DNA from 4 places in the Gracilibacillus thailandensis genome. Region 1 is predicted to be linked to each of the others. Evidence: riboswitches for the same ligand, from Rfam matches in the RefSeq annotation. Region 1 holds a riboswitch; each other region holds the start of a gene.
What was found. Region 1 has a riboswitch for thiamine pyrophosphate ahead of tenI (thiazole tautomerase TenI). Riboswitches for the same ligand answer to the same signal wherever they lie in the genome.

Region 1 (2,208 bases):
GCTACAACACCATTTCCTCCGACATTTGCTTGATATGGAATATCTAATATTTTATATTGCTCCTGAATAAATGCAGCTGTTTTATATTCTTGAAAGGAAAGCTCAGGATATTGATGTAAAAACCTACGCATTTCCACCATTTCATCGTACAAACCATCAATTTCCTCAAATAAAGTGTCCCTCATATCCTCACCTCACAGAAGCTTTTCTTTCTATTATATCATAGATTACTAGCATTTCCTTTTCATGAGAATCAAGAAAAGAGACAAAAAAACAACCTCCTGGTGGAAGTTGTTTTTTCTATATATGAAAAAAAGGGGTTAACGAGTTATTGAAAGCTCTTGTCTGACAAAAGTCGTTCTGTTTCTTCTTTATGGCTTGTTTCATCTGCAATAATATCTTCTAATTTCACAACAAGTTCTGTCAAACCAAGCTCATCTGCCTGTTGTTTTCTTTTTTCATAGCGCTCAATCGTTTCTGTTTCAGCTTTAAGAGTAGCTTCTAACATGTCTTGAACGTCTGTTAATTGTTCAACTTTTGCTGGTGTTGTAGTTGGTGTACCGCCTAATGTTTTAATTTTGTCAGATAAGTATAAAGCATGTCCGATCTCATCATTTATTTCATCTTCAAAAAAAGGTTTTAAGAAAGAACGATATAATCCTGAAACAACAGATGCATGATACGTATACATGATTGTTGCCGCATATTCATTTGCTAAATCCTCATTTAATCCATCAATTAAAGCTTGTAATTTTTCATCTCTTTGTGCCATTTCTTTCAACATCCTTTCTATTGATCATCTCCATTATATATCTACCCTTAAGTGAAAATGATTAAACATAATAATGGAAAATTTTTTATTGGCGATTATGTCATACTATGTTATCCTTTTCATATAAGAAAAAATAATACGTAAGAACACTAGGGGAGCCATTTGGCTGAGACGAATCTTCGGACCCTTTGAACCTGATCTGGTTAACACCAGCGGAGGGAAGTGGTAGAAAAGCAACCAAATTGTAGCTTTCGATACATACCACTCGTCCATGCTGGATGGGTGGTTTTTCTATTTTCACTTCCTCTAGAAAAAAAGGAGTAGGAACAATGCATGGAATACACCTTATTTCAAATGGCAGATTGACAGAACAACATATGCAGCTTGTATCGGAACAGATTGCTCAGATAAATTATATTCATCTGCGAGAAAAGACCAAAACGGCGAAAGAAATCTTGGAAATGATTGATTTTTTGCTAGAAGCGGGTGTTCCGGCTGAACGGATCATTATTAATGACCGTGTAGATGTAGCATCGATAAAAAAATGCTGTGGCGTACAGCTTGCCTATCATAGTATTCCGGTTGCTGATGTGAAGCGCTCGTTTCCGGCACTCCGTATCGGTAAGTCCGTCCATTCCTTGGAGGAAGCCATTACGGCAGAACATAATGGTGCAGATTTTCTAATCTATGGGCATATTTTTTCAAGTAACTCTAAACCTGGTCTCGAGCCAAGAGGCATTACCGCGTTAGCTGATGTCACCAAAAACGTTTCTATTCCTGTCATCGCAATTGGCGGGATTACGGAACAAAATATGAACCAAGTACAAGAGGTGGGGGCTAGTGGTGTTGCGATTATGTCAGGGGTATGGGATGCCGAAGATCCTACCGAAGCAATAAAGTGTTATCGTCAAGTGTTCGATTCGAGGAAGGAGGAACAGTTTGAATAATTTATATGATCAGATCATTGTTGGCGGTGGAGTAATGGGAGCTTCGATTGCCTACCAGTTAAGTAAAAGAGGTTACAAGGTTTTGCTACTAGAAGAAAATAAAATTGCTGCAGAGGCATCCAGTGCAGCAGCCGGCATGCTCGGTGTGCAGATGGAGTTTGAGCAGGATTCACCGTTATTTCAATTTGCTAAAGAAAGCAGGGAATTATACCCTGATTTAGCGGAAGAACTGATGCAAGAAAGTGGTATGGACATTCAATTAATCGAAAAAGGTGCCTTAAAGCTTGTCTATCATCAAGATGAGCTGGATACGCTAAAACGAATTGCTAGCTTTCAAACAGAACAAGGAGCAGAGGCGAAGGTGATCTCACCAGGGAGTATCCCGGAAAAAGAAATGACAACCGATTTTTATGCAGCTCTTTATTGTCCAAGAGAAGGGCAAGTATCTGCTCCTCACGTAACGAAAGGCTTTGCGAAGGCTGCTGAACA
Region 2 (2,208 bases), on a different contig from region 1:
CTAAATGACCACCTTTGACAACCGCAGCCTTCGCACCAAGTTCATTAACGATTACTTTCGCCGCTTTTTCTGCATCTTGATTATCGTGAATCTCGAAACCTACTAGAATTTCTGCTTCTGGTACATTTGGCGTCACCACTGTAGCATGCGGAATTAACGTATTGCGAATGACCTGTCTTGATTTCTCATCCATTAATGAATCACCACTTTTGGCCACCATAACCGGATCAATCACGTAAGGAATATTCGTATTTGCTAATTTTTTAGCTATTAATTCCATCATATCCACAGTAGCGATCATTCCTGTTTTCATTGCTTGTGGTGGAATATCCGTTAAAACGGCGTCTAATTGTTTCTCAATAAAATCAATGCTTAAATGCTGTACATCCTGAACACCTAGCGTGTTTTGCGCTACGACGGAAGTAATCACGCTCATTCCGTAAACTTCCTGTTCTTGGAATACTTTTAAATCCGCTTGAATTCCTGCACCACCCGAAGGATCTGTTCCAGCTATTGTGAGTGCTGACGCTACTTTATGCATGTTACTTCCCCTTTCCAGCTAATGAAAACGGCCATTCTTCTACCTGATAAGCCATTTCCCAGAATAAATACTCTAGCTGACAGCTTTTAATAAAAGCTAATTTAGCTTTCTGTTTCTCTTCTTCTCCCACTTGTTCTGCCCATTTATCTAAACGCTCACAAAGCTCCGTTGTCACTGATGCTGTATCTTCTTTGGCGTAAAATGTAATCCACTCATAAAAAGGATGTTCTTCCGTTGGTTGATACTTTTCTTTTAAGTAATGTCCGATCTCTAAATATGTCCAGGGGCAAGGTAACAATGCTGCGATTAATTCCCCTATACTTCCTTGTTGTGCGACACTTTTCATATGGGCTACATAATGATTTGCTGTCGGTGGCAAAGGGTATCCTTGCAACTCATCGTAACCAACGCCTGCGACCTGACATAAATTATGATGTGGATGAATTTCACTATTCAAGATAAAACCGATCTTTTCATAGAAATATGTCATGTCTTCTCTAGTGTTGCTTTTGGCGATGGCGATACCATAGATGTTCATAAACGCATTGAGATACTCAAAATCTGCTTTCACATAGTGAATGATCGCTTCTTTGTGCAAATTTCCTTCTCCAATTCCAACTACAAAAGGGTGTTCAAAGATACCTTGGTAAATATCATCTGCTGCTACACGCAATTCTTGACTAAATGTCATTTCTCCTGCCTCCAGAAAATATATATTTCCATAATAAAAAGCCGCTCGCGGGTAGCGGAGCGGCTTTTGAATAGTCCATATCAAAAATGAGGTGTATGTCGTTCACACACCATCCGACTCCACTTTCCTACGCTGGTGTTAACCAGTTCAGGTTCAAAGGGATCAAGAAATACATTCTTATCTCAGCTGCTCATGCAGCACCCCTAGCGGAATTTCTATTATGAAGTTATTACCAATAAAACACGGATACGCTAAATTGTCAAGTTTAGCCGTACCTATTTAATGATTCCAAATGATTCAATTGGCCATATACGCATTTTAACATCTCCAATAACAGCATCTTCATCTACAAAGCCAAATTCACGACTATCTTTACTAACTCTCCGATTATCACCTAAAACAAATATTTTCCCTTCAGGAACTTGTTCCTTACCAGTTAATTCTTTCAGTGTAAAATCATTTGTCAGCTTTTGACCATCAGACAGTGCTGCTTTGGAGTCATCAAGATACGTCTCTTCATAGAGCTTCCCATTAATATATAGGTTGTCATCTTTCATTTCGATCGTATCACCGGGAAAGCCTATTATTCTCTTAACATAATTATCATTTGAATCCGGTGCTTTGAAGGCAATTTCATCAAAACGATCGATACTGCTGATCTTACTCAAAATAATCCGGTCGCCATTTTCTAAATTCGGCATCATCGATTCGCCTTTCACAACGGAAGGAGTAATCAAAAAGTGCCGACACAGAAGCACAATAATAACAGCAACCAACAACGCCTTCAACCATGATAGTAATTCTTTAACGACCTTATTCTCCATTGTAGACCTTCTTTCATCATAGTTAACTTTCACTTGTGATTGATCCACGGTGCGAACCATCCATAAGACCCCCGCTAATGGAAGTCTTACTTTATGTATGTTATTCTATTATAATGCGAATTTTACTAATAGTTTCTTACTTATTTTAGCAT
Region 3 (2,208 bases), on a different contig from region 1:
CTTATCTTCAGAAACTTCCTTCAAGGTATCCCAAACTTGTTTCGTGCCAACCTGGTCCAGCATAGCGGTCGGTTCATCTAAGAACAACACTTCAGGTTCCAATGCTAATACCGATGCTATCGCAAGCCGCTGTTTCATTCCGCCTGATAATTCCTGGATAGAAACGTGCTCATCTGCTAATTGTAAACCGACCCGATCTAGGTATTGGCTAATTAAGGAAGCCATATTTTGCTGTGGTATGTTTCTATTTTCTAGTACAAAAGCAATCTCCTCATCTACATAAGGCATACAAAACTGGGCATCTGGATCTTGAAAAACCATACCGTACGATTCTGAAATCTTCCGTTTATCTGCTTTAATAGGTACTTCTATCACGTCCGGTATTAAGCCAGCCAATATCTGGAGTAAGGTGGACTTTCCAGATCCTGATGGACCGACAAGCAATACTTTCTCACCTTGTTGAATGGATAGTGAAACATCTTTAAATAATAATGATGTTTCATTTGGATATTTAGCTCGTAAATTTTTCACTTCAAGCATGCCAATTTACCTCATCTCATCTTCGAGTCTTTGATAATCATCATTAGATACTGGACGGATTGCCTTTGTGACACCCGTTTTGTCCAATGCTTCTACTAAGTAATAAGCAAAGACACCCGTAATCAATATCGATCCTACTAATCTAGCAACGATCAATAATGTAAGATTCCATAGTGCTAATGAATCGATATATCCATAAAAAACATCTAATAGGAGCGATCCTACCGCAGCGCCTATTGCCGCTAGACAAGTAACATACAGACGATAACTCTTATATCGATACATAGCAAAGATCAGTTCACAGCCTAATCCCTGTACAAGACCATATAGAAGGAGAGATATACCCCATTGTCCACCAAATAAAAATTCTCCTTGAGCAGCTGCGAGTTCTGCTAATAAAGCAATACCCGGCTTGCGAATAATCAGAAAAGCTACAGTTGCAGCCATAAACCACATCCCGTATATTAACTGATCCACATGTAAACCAAGTATCCCTACAAAACTGTATAATGGACCCCACAGTTTGTAAATAACACTAAAAATAAAGGCAATAACAATTGTTATTAAAATATCAGTCAAAGTTAACGTTTTTCTCATCTACATCCATCTCCTTTTTTAATTAAGAATAAGTATTTGTCGAGTCTTACCCGTTCTTGATCACACACTTAGTTACCAGCAAAACCCTCCTCCAAACACAAAAAGCCACTATCCATACATACGTAGAGATAGTGGCTATACTTATCCATATAAAAAGTATTGCAGTATATTAGATACTAGCCACTTCCCTACGCTGGTATGAACCAGATCAGGTTCTAAGGGTCTTAAAGTATTACTTTAATCTCAGTCTTTAAAAGACACCCCTAGTGGAATGTGTTGATAATATTTAATTCGACTTCATCATATCAAATTTTTCCATATTGTCAAGAAAATTTTTTTGTAAATCAGATTGCATGAATCGATATTTTTTGATATAGTTGGTAGCAACGTAAAACAATTAAATATTTTGCTTCAATTTTTATTGAAGTGAGAATAGAGGTGCAAAAACCATTAGTACATAGTGGGAGGCTGGTGTTGCCTGAGAAAGCTATCGAAAGGGGAATTTGCCGAAGTAAAATAAGTACGCATCAACTTATTTTACTGGTCCTTCATTGAACAAATGCAGGGCTGTCATATAGTGCCACGCTATATGGAGGGCTATCTCACGCATCGAATCCAATTTGAATTCCAGATGCAACAATGCCCTCATTGTTGCATCTTTTTATTTTCAATTGGTGATGAGATACCCTCTATTCAATGGAACTAGTCAAATTGTTTTAAATCTTTGAATAGAGGTGGATATATCATGAACTTTGGACGTGTATTAACAGCGATGGTAACTCCCTTTGATCAAAATGGAGACATTGATTATGGAAAAACAGAACGATTAATTAATTATTTACTACAAAATGGAACTGATGCACTAGTTATTGCCGGAACAACTGGAGAATCTCCTACACTATCAAAAGAAGAGAAATTATCACTGATTAAATTTACTGTCAAAACCGTTAATGGTCGCGTACCTGTCATAGCAGGGACAGGATCAAACAACACTCGTGAATCTATAGAAATGACGAAAAAGGCGGAGACGATTGGTGTAGATGGGGTTATGCTTGTTGCACCCTACTACAA
Region 4 (2,208 bases), on a different contig from region 1:
TACAAGAAAGTGTTCCCGCTTCACCGACTTCCTCACCAATTACCGTCTGCAACTGCAAATCGCCTTTTAAGTCAATTCCCTCTTCATGTAATAGCTTAGTCGCAAACAAGGCACATGCAACAGCCCCCTTCATATCAGAAACCCCACGGCCATACAGATATTTACCTTTTTCAGTAAGAGAGAATGGAGGCACTGTCCAACTAGATTCATCCCCCACCTCCGCTACATCAATATGCCCGTTAATAATCAGGCTGTTATATGTATCAGAATCAGTTCCTTTCTTCATCCCGACAAGATTTGGATCATTCGGGAAGACATCCCATCGTTCAGTGTGAAAATCTAATTTTTCTAGATAATTCGCTATATACTTCTGAATATCAGACGTATTTCTAGCAGGAGGGCTAACAGTAGAAAAACCGATAAGATCAGATAAAATATGCTTTAATTCATCTTGTCTATCATCTACTAAATTGGTTAATGCTCTGTTCATTCGGCATTCACCGGCCAATCTTCTTTCTTTTCAACCATATCCCAAAACATATATTCAAATTGACTAGTCTTCACCACAATCTCTTCAAGTCTTGCTAATTCCTGCTCTGGCTTTCCTTCTGCAATTTGATTCATCAATTGTTTCGTTTCTTCCGCTAATTCGGTAAATTCATTAGAACTATACATTTCTACCCAACTGCTGTAAAAATTATCATCTAATGCACCTGGCCATTTAGCCAGTGATTTCCCAATAAAATTATAACTCCACTCACACGCTAGTACCGATGCAACCACATTTTCCACCCCACCACGCTGAGACAAATTCAACATATAACTCGTATACGCGGTAGTAATCGCAGACGCTTCTGTAGCTTCAAGCTCCTCTTTTGAAATACCGAATTCCGCAGCATAGTTACGATGCAAATCCATTTCCACATCTAAAACACCATGAAGCAACTTGGCAAAAGTCACCATTTTATCCAAATCTTCTGCTTTTGAACTCCCGATCGCAAACAACCTTGCATAATCAATCAGGTAGACATAGTCTTGCTTTAGCCAATGCTTAAACTTCTCCTGTTCCAGTGTGCCGTCACCTAATCCTTTTACAAAAGGATGTTCTAGATACGAATTCCAAACCGGTTCCACTCTGTTCCATAGACGATCGGTAAACAATGTAGTCATTTTTACACTCTCCCTTTTTAATGAATAGAAGTAGCCAGAGAAGTCATGAAAGTTGCCAGTAAAATTTTGAGATTGCATAATAAAAACCCATCACCAATGAAGGGAGATGGGTTAGTAATGTACAGACTTATCAAACAATCTATATAACTACCAATTCCACTTCCCTACGCTAGTTTTAACTAGATCAGGTTCAAAGGGTCGATTTCCTCTCTCAGCATCTACATGCTCCCCTAGCCGAATGGTTAAATTATTCAGTTTCCATTTTTAGTATACTAACAAATAATTGGAAATGCAAACACGATTAGATTTGCACTCATCAAACGTTTCATCAAAACCAAGGATTTCCATAGATTATTTATAGTTTAAATTGCCGTACTAGACTGTTTAATTTTTCTGCTAACTTAGCTAATTCCTCGGAATTGGATGATACTTCTTCCATGGAACTGCTTGCTTGTTGAGAAGATGCAGAAGTTTGCTCCACTCCTGCTGCAGATTGCTCTGATATCGAAGCTATTTCTTCAATTGAGCTATTGATTTCGTTACTTGAAGCTGACATATCTGAAAGATTTGTTGACACTTTATTTATACTAGTTACCATTTCGCTTATAGAACGATTAATTTGTTCAAAAGTTTTTCCTGTTTGTTTGATTTGGTTTGTACCTGCTTCTACCTCTCCATAACCTTCTTCTAATGATTGTGACACATTAGCAGATTCATTTTGGATATTAGAGACGATTCCTGTGATATCAGAAACCGAATCAGCTACTTGTTCGGCAAGTTTTCTCACTTCATCAGCTACAACAGCAAATCCTTTTCCATGTTCACCTGCACGTGCCGCTTCGATCGCAGCATTTAAAGCTAATAAATTGGTTTGCTCTGAAATATCTTTGATGACAGACACGAGCTTGGTAATCTCTTGGGACTGATCATCCAAACCACGGACTTTCTCTACAGCTTCTTGAACTATCATATGAATTCGTTCCATTTGTTTCACAGAATACTTCATCATTTCACTGCCATCTTCTGTTATATTTAGTA

Region 2: another riboswitch for thiamine pyrophosphate. It lies ahead of tenA (thiaminase II); the one in region 1 lies ahead of tenI (thiazole tautomerase TenI).
Region 3: another riboswitch for thiamine pyrophosphate. It lies ahead of GH715_RS10335 (ECF transporter S component); the one in region 1 lies ahead of tenI (thiazole tautomerase TenI).
Region 4: another riboswitch for thiamine pyrophosphate. It lies ahead of tenA (thiaminase II); the one in region 1 lies ahead of tenI (thiazole tautomerase TenI).

What each region holds. Positions count from the first base shown of each region.
Region 1 covers NZ_WJID01000006.1:66,526-68,733, reverse strand. Annotated here, with positions in the region: gene GH715_RS03130 (M20 family metallopeptidase) at 1-185, opposite strand, end outside; gene GH715_RS03125 (ferritin-like domain-containing protein) at 329-772, opposite strand; TPP riboswitch at 914-1,010, shown strand; gene tenI (thiazole tautomerase TenI) at 1,102-1,719, shown strand; gene thiO (glycine oxidase ThiO) at 1,712-2,208, shown strand, end outside.
Region 2 covers NZ_WJID01000083.1:9,873-12,080, reverse strand. Annotated here, with positions in the region: gene thiD (bifunctional hydroxymethylpyrimidine kinase/phosphomethylpyrimidine kinase) at 1-541, opposite strand, end outside; gene tenA (thiaminase II) at 543-1,232, opposite strand; TPP riboswitch at 1,340-1,447, opposite strand; gene lepB (signal peptidase I) at 1,508-2,056, opposite strand.
Region 3 covers NZ_WJID01000029.1:44,480-46,687, forward strand. Annotated here, with positions in the region: gene GH715_RS10330 (ABC transporter ATP-binding protein) at 1-540, opposite strand, end outside; gene GH715_RS10335 (ECF transporter S component) at 547-1,137, opposite strand; TPP riboswitch at 1,306-1,412, opposite strand; lysine riboswitch at 1,563-1,745, shown strand; gene dapA (4-hydroxy-tetrahydrodipicolinate synthase) at 1,883-2,208, shown strand, end outside.
Region 4 covers NZ_WJID01000051.1:5,344-7,551, forward strand. Annotated here, with positions in the region: gene GH715_RS14795 (acetylornithine deacetylase) at 1-490, opposite strand, end outside; gene tenA (thiaminase II) at 487-1,170, opposite strand; TPP riboswitch at 1,315-1,412, opposite strand; gene GH715_RS14805 (methyl-accepting chemotaxis protein) at 1,526-2,208, opposite strand, start outside.